2 regions of the Cohnella herbarum genome follow, and region 2 is predicted to be linked to the other one. Evidence: riboswitches for the same ligand, from Rfam matches in the RefSeq annotation. Region 2 holds a riboswitch; the other holds the start of a gene.
What was found. A riboswitch is a leader RNA that binds a small molecule or an ion and turns the genes downstream of it on or off. The one in region 2 is predicted to bind ZMP and ZTP.
Positions count from the first base shown of each region.

Region 1: linked by a shared signal. The riboswitch ahead of HH215_RS25170 (bifunctional 5,10-methylenetetrahydrofolate dehydrogenase/5,10-methenyltetrahydrofolate cyclohydrolase) and the one ahead of HH215_RS20475 (TIGR01440 family protein) in region 2 are both predicted to bind ZMP and ZTP.

Region 1 covers NZ_CP051680.1:5,897,400-5,905,028, forward strand. The annotation lists gene HH215_RS25155 (carbohydrate ABC transporter permease) at 56-934, opposite strand; gene HH215_RS25160 (ABC transporter permease) at 1,116-2,018, opposite strand; gene HH215_RS25165 (helix-turn-helix domain-containing protein) at 2,251-4,584, shown strand; gene HH215_RS25170 (bifunctional 5,10-methylenetetrahydrofolate dehydrogenase/5,10-methenyltetrahydrofolate cyclohydrolase) at 4,654-5,499, opposite strand; ZMP/ZTP riboswitch at 5,558-5,636, opposite strand; gene HH215_RS25175 (FtsW/RodA/SpoVE family cell cycle protein) at 5,703-7,037, opposite strand; gene HH215_RS25180 (PadR family transcriptional regulator) at 7,034-7,366, opposite strand; gene HH215_RS25185 (universal stress protein) at 7,588-7,629, opposite strand, start outside.
Region 2 covers NZ_CP051680.1:4,786,366-4,793,994, forward strand. The annotation lists gene upp (uracil phosphoribosyltransferase) at 1-275, opposite strand, end outside; gene HH215_RS20465 (LSm family protein) at 502-795, shown strand; gene glyA (serine hydroxymethyltransferase) at 871-2,118, opposite strand; gene HH215_RS20475 (TIGR01440 family protein) at 2,161-2,769, opposite strand; ZMP/ZTP riboswitch at 2,952-3,034, opposite strand; gene HH215_RS20480 (low molecular weight protein arginine phosphatase) at 3,129-3,710, opposite strand; gene HH215_RS20485 (manganese efflux pump MntP) at 3,750-4,310, opposite strand; gene HH215_RS20490 (L-threonylcarbamoyladenylate synthase) at 4,427-5,512, opposite strand; gene HH215_RS20495 (stage II sporulation protein R) at 5,590-6,255, opposite strand; gene thrC (threonine synthase) at 6,380-7,629, opposite strand, start outside.

The DNA of each region.
Region 1 (7,629 bases), 1.1 Mb from region 2:
TGGTATAAATCTATCATAAAAGCTGTTCAGGCTGGGCCTGCGAGAGTAACGGAAATCAGCCCTTCACGGAACCGAGCATGACTCCCTTGGCAAAATACTTCTGGGTAAACGGGAAAATGAGCATAATAGGCAACGTGGTCGACATAATGGCCGCCGCCTTGAGAGAAGCCGAAGAGATGTTATTCCCGGTGTCGCCGACTTGGCCGACGTTGCCCGCCAGATCGGATCCGGCAATGATATTGCGAACGATCATCATGACCGGATGTTTATCCGTGCTGTTCAAGTAGATCATGGAGTTAAACCAGTTGTTCCAGTAATACACGACGAGGAACAACGTAATGGCCGCCAGAATCGGTTTGGAGAGCGGAAGGATGATCTGCGCGAGAATGCGAAACGGATTCAAGCCGTCCAGCATGGCGGATTCTTCGATTTCCTCGGGAATCCCTTGGAAGTAGGTCATCATCAGCAGCAAGTAATAAGGCGTGATGCTGAAGGGGAGAACGATGGCCCAGATAGTGTCGATCAGACCCAAGCTTTTGACAAGCATGTAAGTCGGGATAAGTCCGCCGCTGAAGAACATCGTGAACATGATGAACAGAATGAGCAGCTTCCGGCCTTTCAACGCTCTCTTGGATAACGGATAAGCGCAGATCGTTAGCATGAATAGGCCGATCGCGGTTCCGAGAGCCGTCTGAATAACGGAGTTCTTAAAGCCGGCCAGAATGCTAGGATGTTGAAAGACGCGAAAGTAAGAGTCCAAGTTAAAGCCTTGGGGCCATAAGCCGACTTTGCCTCCCACTACGGCATTTGATTCGCTCAATGACACCGACAGTAGATGCAAGAACGGGACAAGGATAGAGGCCGCAAGGAGGAGCATTACGACCGAATTGAAAGCCATGAACCATTTGAAGCCGCTAGAACGGCGGTACAGCATTTATTTTCCTCCTTCTAGAGGGAGTTCATAAAGTCGTCTTTTGATCCGAAGTTATGCAAGGAGCGGATTCGACATCGAATCTTGAATCCAACCTTCCCGGAAACATGGTCGAGCAGTTCCGTCAGGCGAACGACCAGCCTCGGTGCTGAAAAAGCTGACTTTTTGAACTCTCATTTTTTGATTAGTACAAAGAAAAGCCGGATATTTTTCTAGAGATATAGTTGCCCGCCGATACGAGCATGAGCCCGATCAATCCGCCGAATAAGCCGACGGCCGTCGCATAGCTGTAATTGTTGTTCTGCAAGCCCATCCGGAAGACGAAAGTATCGATAATGTCGCTTGTCGTGGAATTGCTCGGCGTATAGAGCAGCAATACTTTCTCGAAACCGAGCGTAAGCATGGAGCCGAGCGAGATGATGAGCACGACGGATATCGTCGGCAGAATTTGCGGAATCGTCACGCTGAACGTTTGACGCCATCTTCCCGCGCCGTCCATTTCGGCGGCTTCGTACAGTTGGGTGTCGACCGATGCTAACGCCGCGGTATAGATGATCGCGTTCCAGCCCATGAACTGCCAAATGTCCGACGAAATGTAGATCGCGCGGAACCAGCCCGGTTCGTTCACGAAGAAGATCGGATCGATTCCGAACTGTCCAAGGAAGGAATTCACGATTCCATTCGTCGGCGAGAGAATTTCCTTCAGTATTCCCACGACGACGACGACCGCGACGAAGTTAGGGAAATAAGAGATCGTCTGGATGATCGTCTTGAGCTTCTTATTCAGAATTTCGTTCAGTAGCAGAGCGAACAGAATAGGAAGCGTGAACGTGATGGCCAGATTCAGGACGCTGAGCAGGATCGAATTCTGGAAAGCCGCCCAGAAGGTCGGGTCGTTCCAGAACATCTTGAAGTATCGAAGCCCGGCCCATTCCTCCCCGTACATCGAGCCGCCGGGTACGTATTTACGAAAGGCGAGCACGTTGCCTACGATCGGTCCGTATCTGAAAATAAGGAAATACGCGATCGGCAGCACGAGCATGAGATAGTAGTGATTGTAGCGTTTGAAGTAGGGACTCACCCGCATAACCAACCTCCTTCGGTTTTGTCTTCCCTTATCCAAACACATCCGAAAGCGGCTTCCTACGGCCAATCTCGCTCCGATGTCACACGATTCTACTTCCCGGAAGTCACAAAAACGGACAATGTAACACTTTTCTACCTATTTGGATTAGCGGCGGATGAGGTTATTGACGGCGCGCGGCGTACATAATACCCTTTGTTTCTAGGCTCTGTTTATTGAAAGGGGGGAAATGTGCATGGGGCGGTTGGCGAATATGTGGAGAGTAAGCTTCCGGAGCATTTTCTTCCGTTTCATTATTTTGTTCGTTTCGATTTCCGTGCTCATTCAAATCATTAATTTCGTGACCTATAACGTGTATCTCCAATACGTTCAAACCCGAATCGAAAGAAATTACGACAGTTCGCTTTCCAACGTGGCCGCTTCGCTTAACCATCTGTTCGAGGGTATTTACCAATCCAACTTTTTGCTTTCGCTCGATCCGAGCGTTCTAAGCGTTTTCTCCGGGGAAGGGGATGCCGAGGGAACGGCCAAGTACGCAGATATTAGCCAAAGCGTTCGCTCTTTGGCGCGGATTAAATACATCGACTCCTCTATCGACAGCGCCTATATCTTTAAACGCAAAGACGATTTGATCATCAGCAACGAGGGGACTTACTCGGCATCCTACTTCTATGACAAAGTGTATCGTTTCGAGGAGTACCCGGCCGAATTCTGGAAAACGCATAGCTCGGGTTACAAGCTGTTCTCCATATTGCCTCCATCGCAGACCAGCGGATCGGAACGTAATGAAGGCAAGGTCATTATTCCTATCGTTCAATCGAAGATCGCCGAGTACTGGTCCAACAATCTGTACGTGATCAATCTGAATGCCCAATACATCGTCCGACTGCTGCAAGATTACAAGCTCACGCCGGGCAGCGTGTTGTTCATCGCCGACAAGAACGGGACCATGCTCGCTTCGTCGGAGCCGGATTTCGTTCGCAATCCGGAGTTGCAGGCTTTCATGGGCAGCCTTCTCGAAGCTCCCGATTCCAAATCGCAAGCGGTTTATAAAAAACAAAAAATGAGGGTCGTCACCCTCAATACGAATTTCTTCTATAACGACGTCGTCATGATTGCCGGGGTACCCGAGAACGACATCCGCAGCAGTCTGAGCAATATGGAGAAACTAAGATGGGTTTCGGCGATCTTCACGCTGCTGCTCAGCTTGATTCTGTCCGTTGCCTTCAGCAAAAACCTGTACGCGCCGATTAAGTCGCTCGTCGATCGCCTGAACGGACCTCAGACGAAAGGCAAACGCTCCATGAACGAATTCGAATATTTGAACGACGAAATCGGACGAATCATGAACAACGTGCAAACGCTGAATCAGCAGCTTTCCTATGCGCTCCCGCTCGCGAACGAGCAATTTTTGGTGAAAATGCTGAAATACAATTACCTATACGACGACGTCAGCGTGGAGGCCTACCAGAAGAACGGCAGCTTCTCGTTCGAGAACGATCATTTCATGATCGCCTTGTTCCAGTTCAACTTTCGCAAGCCGTTCTATGATTCCTTCAACGAATCGTTTCAGAACGATTCGTCGAGAATGCTAACGAAATTGCTGACGTCCTTGCTGCCGATGGACTATCCTTGTTACTTGCTGGAGATGGATTCGCATTTGTTCTGCTTGTTGGTGAACGTTCCCGAAGGGGCCGATCAAGTGTTATATCAAAAGTATTGCGAGGATATCGTGGAACTGTTCCGCAAGGACGAGGACTTCCTGAGGGTTCATGCGGGCATCGGAAGCGTGCGCAGAGGATATAAGGGCATGCGGCAATCGTACATCGAAGCGATGAAGGCGCTCTGGCGCATCTCGCCGTTCGACGGGAAACGGGTCTATACTTTCACCGAAGCGGACAATGAGCACGACGTAACGAGATACTTGTTAAGCAAGGAGGACGAGAACCGATTGTTCAATCTTCTTCTGTCCGGCAAGAAAGAGGAACTGCACGGTCTGTTGAAGCAGATTATCGGCCACAATTTGTCCGCCGGGATCACCGCCCCGTTACTTCGCGAATTGTATATGAGGTTCTACATGATAGGGCTTCAGGTTCTGAAGCAGCGGGACAGGGAGCTGGACGGAGAAATCGGCAAATCGTATACGGGCTTCATCTTGTCCAACGAGTCTCCTTCCGTCGACGAGATTACGGAATCGATCTTCGCTTACTTCGAGAATGTCGCGACCGTCTGCGGCGAGAGCCAGGACAAGTTCGACGTCGGGTCGTTCAAAGCGTTCATTAGCCAGCACTATCACGAGGATATCCATCTTGAGATGTTGGCCGAGAAATATAACACCTCCGCGCAATATATGTCCCGGTTGCTTAAGAGAGAGCTCGGGGTAGGCTTTCAGGAATACCTGCTCGATCTTAGAATCCGCAAAGCGAAAGAACTGCTGGCCCAATCCGAGCGGAAGATCGGCGACATCTGGGAGGCCGTCGGCTTTAACAACCGGAATACGTTCATCCGCGCGTTCAAGGGGAAAGAGGGCATTACTCCGAGCGAGTATCGCAGCAATATGAGCAAGTGAGTTTATCGTTTTAGGGTTGGCCATGCTTTCCGTTGGACATGGCCAACCCTCTTTTATTGTTGATGTTTGCTATTTAGCTAATTTTTCAGCGGCTGCAACGGTGTGCTTGAGCAATGCGGCTATCGTTACCGGCCCGACCCCTGCGGGGACGGGAGTAATCGCAGAAGCTTTAAGCAAACAACCATCATAGTCGACATCCCCTATGTTCCCCTCATTGTAACCGGCATCCAGTACAATTGCTCCCGATTTTATCCAATCGCCTTTAACAAATCTGGGCTTACCGACCGCTGCTACTACAATATCGCCTAAACGGACAATATCTTCTAAGTTCGTTGTTTTGGAATGGCATGTCGTCACGGTCGCGTTTTGGTTTAAGAGCATGATGGATACGGGTTTTCCAAGGATCGGGCTTCTCCCGATCACGACAGCATGCTTTCCTTCTATTGAGATATTGTAATAGTCTAGTATCGCAATGATCGCTGCCGGAGTGCAGGAAGGGAAGTCGGCGAAACCGAAGGCGTTTTGAGCGAATCCCAGAGTGGTCACTCCATCTACGTCCTTTTCAATGCTTATAGCTTCAAATGCGGCCCTTTCGTCTATTTGATGGGGAACGGGATGCTGCAACAATATTCCGTGAACGTTGGGGTCGGCATTGAGTTTACGAATAGCTAAGATTAATTCACCCGTTGATGTATCCTTAGGAAGATCTAATCGAATTGATTGGATACCGAGTCGCTTGCATGCGTTTCCCTTCATCCTTACATAGGTAGCCGATGAAGGATCGTCACCGACTAAAATAGTCGCTAGGCAAGGAACGATTCCTCTTTTCGCTAAACTCTGGATTGCCCCCGACAAGCTTTCTTTGATGTCTGTCGCGACCCGATTCCCATCCAAAATCAATGTTTCCGGCAACATTTCATCATCCCTCTCTATTCGGATCAAAACATAAAGAGGCAAGGGAAGACTCTCCCCTTACCTCTGCCCAGGCGTACGGCTAGATATCTATGCGCTCCCTCATGGTTACCCATGTTCCGCCAGTGACACATAGTTGATTTGTGACTTAATCATAGCAACGAAATACAAAATTTTCAATAATGGACTTTTTGCGAGAAGCTCCATCAGACCTTGGTCGGTTGAGGCCGATAAGAGCTTCCGAACATATCTTTGCGTCGATATGCACTAAGAATAAGACCGACTGCCGCCAATTCGATCACCATGCCGGAGCTCCAATTCATAATCGGCAGCCTCAGCCCGAGTATTGGCAGCAATCCCGCGCACATCAGCAAATTCCATGCCAATTGAATGCCCAGTACCGCTATCAAACCGACCACCAGGTTTTTGGCATAAGAGTCTTGAAGCTTGGCTCCCATACGAGCTATCCTTACGACGAACAAGAACGCAAGCAAGGCGACGGCAATACCGAACACCCAACCGAAGTTGTAAACCAAGTAGGAATAGAACAGTTCGCTCGACGCTAAGGGCAACTTATCATTAACGATGCCGAAGCCTTGCCCCCACATGCCGCCCGATTGAATAGCTTCCACGGAGCGTAATACCAAGTAGCCTTCTGTCTGCGCATGCGTATCCGGATTCAAAAACGCACTCAATCTGCTCCATTCATAATCGAACGACCCGTTAAGAAGTACCGGAACCGTCATAAGAACAAGCGCGCTCAATCCAGTAATCAATAGCTTCATTTTCCCGGATACCAGCAGAAGAACGGCTAAACCAAAGCCATAAATTAATAAATAGGCGAAAGCGGGCGCCGGTACGTATAATAACGCGGGAATTAGCATGAATAAGACGGCGTCTTTCCCAAGCTCTACGGCTTCCTCGCGCAAGCCTTGCGCTGCGGGTTTCTTTCTCTGCAGCATGCCGGCAATGGCGATAAGGAGCAAATAAGGCGAAGCCGCATACACATTGAAGTTGAACGGACCTAAGAGAAGCCACTGAGTAACGCCGTTTACCTGAACGCTTTGCCAATGAACCGCCGCCATGAGCAGCAATGTCGCTCCGTACAAGACCCAGGAGTAGCGAATCAGTTTGCGATAATCGACAAAATAGAGCCCGATCATAACCGCGACACCTACGAAGCCGTAAACAAGTTTGCGGTCGATCATGCCGTCTACGGAAAGGCGCAACGTAAACATCGATACGAGTCCGATTAGAAACATTCCGGCAACCAAAGCGATGACGCCCCATTCGGGCTTAGGCTTATGCGCGGTATGTAGTTGCTTGCCCACCTGCTCGGGATCGCCCATGTGCCGCAGCGCCTCGATCATCGCCTTTTCTTCCGGCATACCGCTCTGCGCAACCCTCTCCGCGGTCAGTTCCTCCAGATGGCTGAGCAACTCGTGTCTAATCTCCTCGTGCACTTCTTTGGCCTTTACTTGCGCGCATATTTTATGGAGATAGGCGTTGACCTCCGGGTGACGTTCTAGGCTGTGGCTCATGCGTGCCCCTCCCCGATGACGCGCTCGACAGTCGTCCGAAACAAAGACCATTCCCGTTGTTTCTCGCCAAGCTGCTTGCGTCCTTCTTCCGTAATCCGATAATATTTGCGCTTCCGGCCGCCTTCCTCGTTCCAGTACGCCTCCACGAACCGTTCGACTTCAAGCGTATGCAAGATCGGATACAGCGTTCCTTCTTTTAGCGTAAATACGCCGTCCGATTTGCGTTCGATTTCTTTGGTTATCTCGTACCCGTACATATCTTTTTGCCCGAGTAGCGTCATGATGAGGATGACGGTACTGCCCTTCATGAGTTCCTTATTGATTTTCATAACTTTTTCCCTCGATCTCATATTGTCGTTTATCTATGCATCGTAAATCTATGTATTAGTGTAAACGAGAATTTGCGGATTTACAAGTCAAGTCCATACAACCGGATTTTTGGCTACAACAAAAGAAAAAGAAAAAGAAAAAGCGAAACAGCGCAAGCGTTAGAAGATGAACTTCTCCGTGCGCAGTTTCGCTATATTTGTGACGCTTTCTTGATCAGAATTTACTTCATGATCATAACCGGAATATGCGCATGAAGGATGAC
Region 2 (7,629 bases):
ATGATTTTCAACACGCCGTCCACCATGCCGAGTCCCGCGCGAAGAATCGGAATTAGTCCCATCATTCTCCCCGCGATGACTTTCCCCTCGGCGCTTTGAACGGGCGTCTCTACGCGAACGGTGGATAGCGGAACATCCCTCGTTATTTCATATGCCATAAGCATGGCCACTTCGTCGACCAGCTCACGGAATTGCTTTGTATTTGTCAGTTTGTCACGGATAAAAGTGACTTTGTGTTGGATCAACGGATGATCGCAAATGACGAGACGTCCCATAATGTTCTACCCTTTCTTATACGAACCGACTGCGTCGAAATCCGTTCGCCGGCCGTTCTCCTATGTATGTTGCCCGTACATTATATCATTGTCTCCGAATAGGTGCATAACATCCGTAAGAACTCGCTCGAAATTCGTCGAAGCGTCCCGATCGGCCGCTTCGTTTCAGTAACCTTATGATAGGCGCATGCATAGCTTGAATTAGATATCCCTAGGAGGAATGCCAATGCAGGCCCGCGCGACCGACAATCCCGCGCAAGTGTACAAAGCGGATAACCAATGGTCCGAGCAAGTGCGCCAAACCCGGAAGAAGCTCGCCGGCATATGCGGACAATGCATGAACCGCAACGTGCGCGTGCAAACGATAGACGGCCATACGTATGAGGGGGTCGTAGTCGGATCCGATCAATCCTATCTGCATATTATGACGAGCGACGTACGGTTTTTCGGCCCCTACGCTTCCAATGCCATCCTTACCCTGGTTTTGTACGAGTTGCTTGTTATTACTTTGCTCATCTAATAACAAGCGGTCAGCTCGACATGCAAAAAAACCGGAAACCCAGCATCGGGTTTCCGGTTTTGAATTATCCTTATCTTAATAGCCTAGCGTCGGGTACAAAGGATACTTCGCCGTAAGATCGGCTACGATGCCGCGAGCTTTCTCGAGCGTCGCTTCGTCTTTCGTGTTCTTGAGCGTCAACGCGATGACTTGAGCGATGGTCTTCATCGCGTCCGGCCCCATGCCGCGGGTCGTGATCGCCGGCGTTCCGATGCGGATACCGCTCGTGATGAACGGGCTGGTCGGATCGAACGGAATCGCGTTCTTGTTCACCGTGATCGCTACGGAATCGAGCACGTGCTCGGCTTCTTTGCCCGTAATGTTCAGGTTGCGCGTGTCGATCAGCATTAGGTGATTGTCCGTACCGCCGGATACGATGTTCAAGCCTTCGGAGACAAGCGCCTCGGCCAGAGCTTTCGCGTTTACGACCACGTTACGCGCGTACTCCTTGAACGAAGGCTGGAGAGCTTCGCCGAGGGCTACCGCTTTAGCGGCGATGATATGCATAAGCGGACCGCCTTGCGTGCCCGGGAATACGGCTTTATCGATCGCCGCCGCCCACGGTTGACGGCAAAGGATCATACCGCCGCGAGGACCGCGAAGGGTTTTGTGCGTTGTCGTCGTGACGAAATGCGCGTGCGGTACCGGGCTCGGATGTTCTCCGCCGGCAACGAGACCCGCGATATGGGCCATGTCTACCATGAACAGCGCGCCCACGTCGTTGGCGATTTGTCCCATTTTCTCGAAATCGATCGTGCGCGGATACGCGGACGCGCCCGCAACGATCAAGCGAGGACGGTGTTTGAACGCGGCTTTGCGAACTTCATCGTAATCGATCGTGAACGTTTGATCGTTCACTCCGTAGGCTACGAAGTTGTAAAGCAAACCGGAGGCGTTCGCGGGGTTACCGTGCGTTAAGTGGCCGCCGTGCGCAAGGTTCATGCCGAGCACGGTATCGCCCGGCTTCAGAACGGCAAGATAAACGGCAAGGTTCGCTTGCGCGCCGGAGTGCGGCTGCACGTTGGCATGCTCGGCGCCGAACAATTCCTTGGCGCGGTCGCGGGCGATTTGCTCGGGAATATCCACGTATTCGCATCCGCCGTAATAGCGTTTGCCCGGATAACCTTCCGCGTATTTGTTCGTCAGCACGGTGCCCATTGTTTCCAGTACCGCTTCGCTTACGATATTCTCGGATGCGATCAGTTCGATGTTATCTTGCTGGCGTTTCAATTCCAAATTAAGGGCTTTGACGATCTCAGGGTCTTGTTTGCGCAAATTTTCCAACATAGTCGTAAATCCTCCCAAGGTTTTATAATAAATTTCTGATTACTCGCACGTTGTCGTTGAAGAATCGTTCGGCGAAGCGTTCGCTTGATCCTCGCGCACCGTTGAATAGACGGCGCGCGCTCCGCCGATTAATCTCGGACGAGTCGTCGCCATATTGACTCTCGCTTGCCCGATCGAACGGATCGCCGGCCTTAAAGGTATCGCGACCGGTCGAAGATGCATCCCGATCAGCGTTTCGCCGATGTCGATGCCGGCATGGACCTGTACGGCTTCGACAAGGCAAGGCTCGTCGAGCTGACGATAGGCATGTGCGGCCATCGAGCCCCCGGCTTTCGGAACGGGAATCGCCGATACCTCGACCCAGCCTTGCGCTTCCGCAATGCCGCGTTCGGTTACTAGCGCCCGATTCAGATGCTCGCAGCATTGCCAGACGACGTGGAACCCGAAGCGATTCCGGACCCGCTGTACGCCATCATAGATTTGCTCGGCCACGCTCTCGGCGCCGGAGGAACCGATTCGATGGCCTTGGACTTCGCTCGTGCTCGCTCCCACCACAATGACGTGACCGGGACGCACTCCGCCCGTCTGTACCAATTCGACCAGCAGTTGCTCGACTTGATCGGTGATGGACCGAGAATCCTGTGCCATGGCATGACCTCCCAACATCTCGAAGTACCTCTGAAGACATTATAGGTATTATACCTGAATTGAAGATACTCAAACAGGTCGGCCTATCTGCCGCGAGAGAGATTTCGTCGAATGATCGCCTCCGCTCCTAGTATATTACGAGCGATTAAAGACAAAAAAGAGCAGACGTGCTCTCGCACGTTGCTCTTTGCCCAGGCGACCGGCCGTCATTCCGATGCTCCACCGTGGTATGCTCCACTTGTCGTCGCCAGTTACATCGGAACCTTGAAGTTGTAGTTTTATTTTACACGAACCTCGTACCAAAAATCAATCATCGACTTTAAATAGAGGGCCCAATGATCTCCCTGCTCGATCGGCGATTAAGGCTCCCTGTCCCATTTATCGACCAACGTCATCAGTACGTCTTCGATCTCGTCGGCGCACTGCTCGTATAACGACAAAGGCCCGCCGAACGGATCCGCGATATCGAATCCCGGAATACGGCGTTGCAGTTCGAACAATCTCTCTCGCTCCTCGGGCGTCAAATTCTGACCCAACGCTTGTCTTACTTGCCATTCCGAATACAATCTCTCGGCTTCAGCTACATCGTCCATGATGGGATCTCCGCGCAGTGCATATTCCTTCAACGTGTAAGTTTTGGATAACGCTTCGGGAAACCGTTCCAGAATCGCCCTTTTATGCCCGGCCGTCATCGTTAAGATGAGATTCGCCCATAACACCTCGTTCGCGGTTAACACGGTAGACGATCCCGGCAACGCCAAGTTTCTTTTCCTCAAAGTTGCGGCCGCGTGAGCGGAAATCGGCAATCCTTCGGCCGTGGCAACGCCCGCCGAACGGATTTCGAGAGGTTTCCCGCTGCGGGCGGCTAAATCCCTGAGCATCGCTTCGGCCATCGGGCTTCGGCAAGTATTACCCGTACATACGATCAAAACGCGGTTCATTTGCTTTCCCCCCGTATTTCTGGATAGATTCTATCTCGCTTATATTAGAAATAATAGCCCAAAAGCGAATAAAATGACACCGCCAAGCGCTTCTCCATATCCTCCCAAGGCACGGCTTGCGCGTCTCCCCAACATTAAACCCGATACGCTCATAAGTCCTCCGAAAAATCCGAACATCAGAACGGTGAGCAGAACGTGCGTGGAAAACATCCCAAGCGATATTCCGACGGAGAAGGAGTCGATGCTAACGCTAAAAGAAAATACGAGCATCCCCCATATGGTGCGATGATCGATCGAATCCACGGCCTCCCCGCGAAGAGAGCTATATACCATATGCCCTCCAAGCAGCAAAAGCAGCGCCCCTGCCACGGAAGTCGCGATTCCGCCGAGCAAGCCGCTCACGTATTGTCCCGTTATCATCCCGCCGAGAGGCATCAGCACATGAAAGATGGCGATAATCGTGCTTAGTTTCAAAATATCGTAAAGCCGTACGCCTTTCAAGCCGATCCCGACTCCCAGAGAAAATGCATCCATGCCCAGGGCGACCGCCATGACGAGAATGGTTAGCAATTGCCCGGCTGACGCGGACGCGTCGAACATAGGTTGTCCCTCCCCCGCGCAACCTCATTCGTTATGCTAGCTTAACGATGGTTGCCGTCTTGTCCTCTTCCAACATATGCGGAGGAGAAGACGAACATGCAAGGGGATAACGGCGGTTACAGGATCGTTAGTTCGTTGCCACCCGCGGCTTTGCGCAAACGGTTCATAAGAGCGGCGCCGATGCCGGCTTCGGAATAACCTTCGGCGACGATGAAATTCAGGCCGCGCTCGTCGCATTCCCGTAATAATGCGTACAAGGATTGCGCCGCTTGGCTGGGTTCGTTGCGGGAGCCGCAATCGAACACCGCTTCGGCCCGATAACGGGATGCGTTCTCCGAGCAGGCTAGAACGGCTACTCGAAGGCCGAGCTTCGTCGCTTCGTCGGCTTTCTCTTGGACGATCGACAACTGCTTTTCTTGAGGCCCCGTAACGAGCAGCATTTCGCCTTTAGGCGCATAATGCGTATATTTCACTCCCGGAGAGCGGGGAGCATGTTCGTCATCGGCACCGTTATCCGAACCAATCTCTTCGGGCGATTTTTCCACCGGCTTCAAGACGTCCGCTAGCGACCCTACCGCGGATATCAACTGCTCTCTCGTAATGCCGCCCGGCCGAAGAATATGAACTTTACCGTCCAGCACCCGAACGACAGTCGATTCTAACCCTACTCCGGTAGCTCCTCCGTCCAGCACTCCGTCGATTCGTCCGTCCAGATCTTCCAAGACGTGCCGCGCTTGCGTCGGGCTTGGACGGCCGGAGCGATTAGCGCTTGGCGCCGCGATCGGGCAACCCGACTTCTCGATGAGCGCTCTCGCGAGTTCATGCGCGGGAACCCGAACGGCTACCGTATCCAACCCTGCCGTAACGAGAGGGGAGACGGCTCCCGGTCGGACGGGAAGCACCAACGTCAGCGGCCCCGGCCAGAAGGCTTGGGCCAATGCTTCTTCCACTTCGCTAAGCCTATCCGTCAGCTCGTATACGTCTTCGCTTCGCGCCAGATGCACGATAAGCGGATTGTCCGACGGCCGGCCTTTGGCCGCGAAAATCCGTTCCACCGCTTCCGTGCTCCGCGCATCCCCTCCGAGCCCATAAACGGTCTCCGTCGGGAAAGCAATGACGCCGCCAGCGGCAAGCGCCGCGGCGGCTTCTATTATTCCGGCCCGCGTTTGCTCGGCGGGCCAATATATCGTCTTTAGCTTCATGTCGCGTCCATCCTCATCGGTTGCCTTGGCAGGCAAAGCAACTGTCCTGTCTCATATCCGCTATTATAGCACAGCGTTTACGAGAACAAGGAGGCGATGAACGCGAACAGCTTCCGAAGGACTTCCCACAAGAAAAACTTCGCCTTCGGCTCTTCCGCATCCGAGTCTCCGTTCGCCGCCTTGCCAGCGGTCGCTTCTGCGGCTCCGGACGCCTTGTCGTCGCTCGCGGTCGCTGCCGTCAAGCATAGCGGCGGAAACAATACGCACCACCAATTTCTTCCTTCGCCTTTGCCTAAAGTAATTCGCAGCGCTTCGTAATCGCCCGCCGAGTATTCGGATCCTTTGAATGTTTTTTCCGGAAAAGGAACCTTTGCTAAAACAACCTTCCCGCCGTATGACACTCCGGCTTCCTTCAAACTATCGTTCACCATCCGCTGGATTCGCGGCAAATTTTTGTTGATTAAATCTCTCGCTTCGTCGTGGGTCGATGGCATCGCGCCCCAAGATTCGATGAACGTTGCCACTTCGTCCCTCACGTTATTTTTAACGGATTGATCCGAATCTTTATCGGAATTGGCGATAATGCGAATGCGAATCGCGTCTTCGGGAATCGCGTCGCCCGAACTGGCCGATGCCAACTGTGCGACAATTCCGGTCAAGCATAGGAAAAGTGCAACTAAAATAATAATTAATTTACTGGCTTGACGGAAAAAAGTGGAATAGGAATGATGGCTAATACGCATAGATTCTCGCTCCTTGGAGCACCCGTCGGTGCAGCGCTATGCGTTCCGGAACGTCTTAGCCATCATTATGTCCGGATTTGAACTCTATAAACCTACCAAGGGATTTTTTTCAAGATTAACAATACTAGAGTCGGCTCATAACCGTTTCGAGGGACAGCCGCGCGATTGCGACGCGATGGGGATCGGCCTGACCGGGACCTCCTCCGAAATGATGCTTCCGCAGAACATCGGTATCCTTCAGCAGATTGCCCGTGAGAATACATACGGCGGATTCATCCTTGGAGATCGTCCCTCCCGCCATCAGCTTCCGCAATCCCGCCAACGTCGACGCAGATGCCGGCTCGCAACCGATTCCGCTCCTATCGATCAATACCTTGGCCTCCATAATTTCTTCATCCGTTACGGAACAAGTCACGCCTTTATGCTCCTTCAGGAATTCCCGGGCTTTTCTCCAACTTGGAGGATGGCCGATATTCATCGCCGAAGCGATCGTAGACGGTCGATTAACCGGTATTAGCTCCCGCCGTCCATGAATCATCATTTCGTGAAAAGGACTCGCCCCCTCTGCCTGGATTAACGCGACTCTCGGTATTCTATCGATCAGTCCGAGCGAATGAAGATCAAGCAACCCCTTGCCCAAAGCGGTAACGTTGCTCAGCGCTCCTCCGGGAATCAGTATCCAATCCGGCAGCTCCCAGTTCAAGCTCTGCGCGATCTCGAATACGATGCTTTTCTGCCCTTCGATCCGAAAAGGATTCATCGAATTGCAAATATACAGGCCAAGCTCCACGCCGAATTGCTCGTAAAAACGAATGCCGTCATCGTAGGTTCCATCGAACTCGATGACCTTCGCTCCGTACGCCATCGTCTGAAGCACTTTATTGGCCGAGACTTGTTCCGACGGGACGAGCACGACCGATTCGCAACCGGCTAGCGCAGCGTACATCGCTAACGATGAAGAGGTGTTTCCCGTCGAGGTGCACGTAAAGCGCTTGTATCCGAGAGAGCGCCCGTGGGAAATCGCGACCGTCATTCCGTTATCCTTGAACGAGCCGCTCGGATTTTCGCTCTGCGCCTTAAGCCATAGCGTTCGAATGCCCAGCCATTGCCGGATGAGCTCCGAGCCGTACAACCCCGTATTTCCTTCCCGTTTCGTAACGATATGTTCTTCCGCCAGTTCCGGATAGATGAGCTCCTTGTAACGCCATACGCCGCTAGCGTATGTACTCATCCGTTCAGATAGTCTCCGTTGAAAAACGTACTTCAATTTATCCGCGTCCGCTTCGGAGAAATCATGAACGATCTCGAGCAACCCTCCGCACTCGCAGGGGTTGCCATAAGTCGTTTCCAGCGATTCCTTGCCGCAGTCATAAC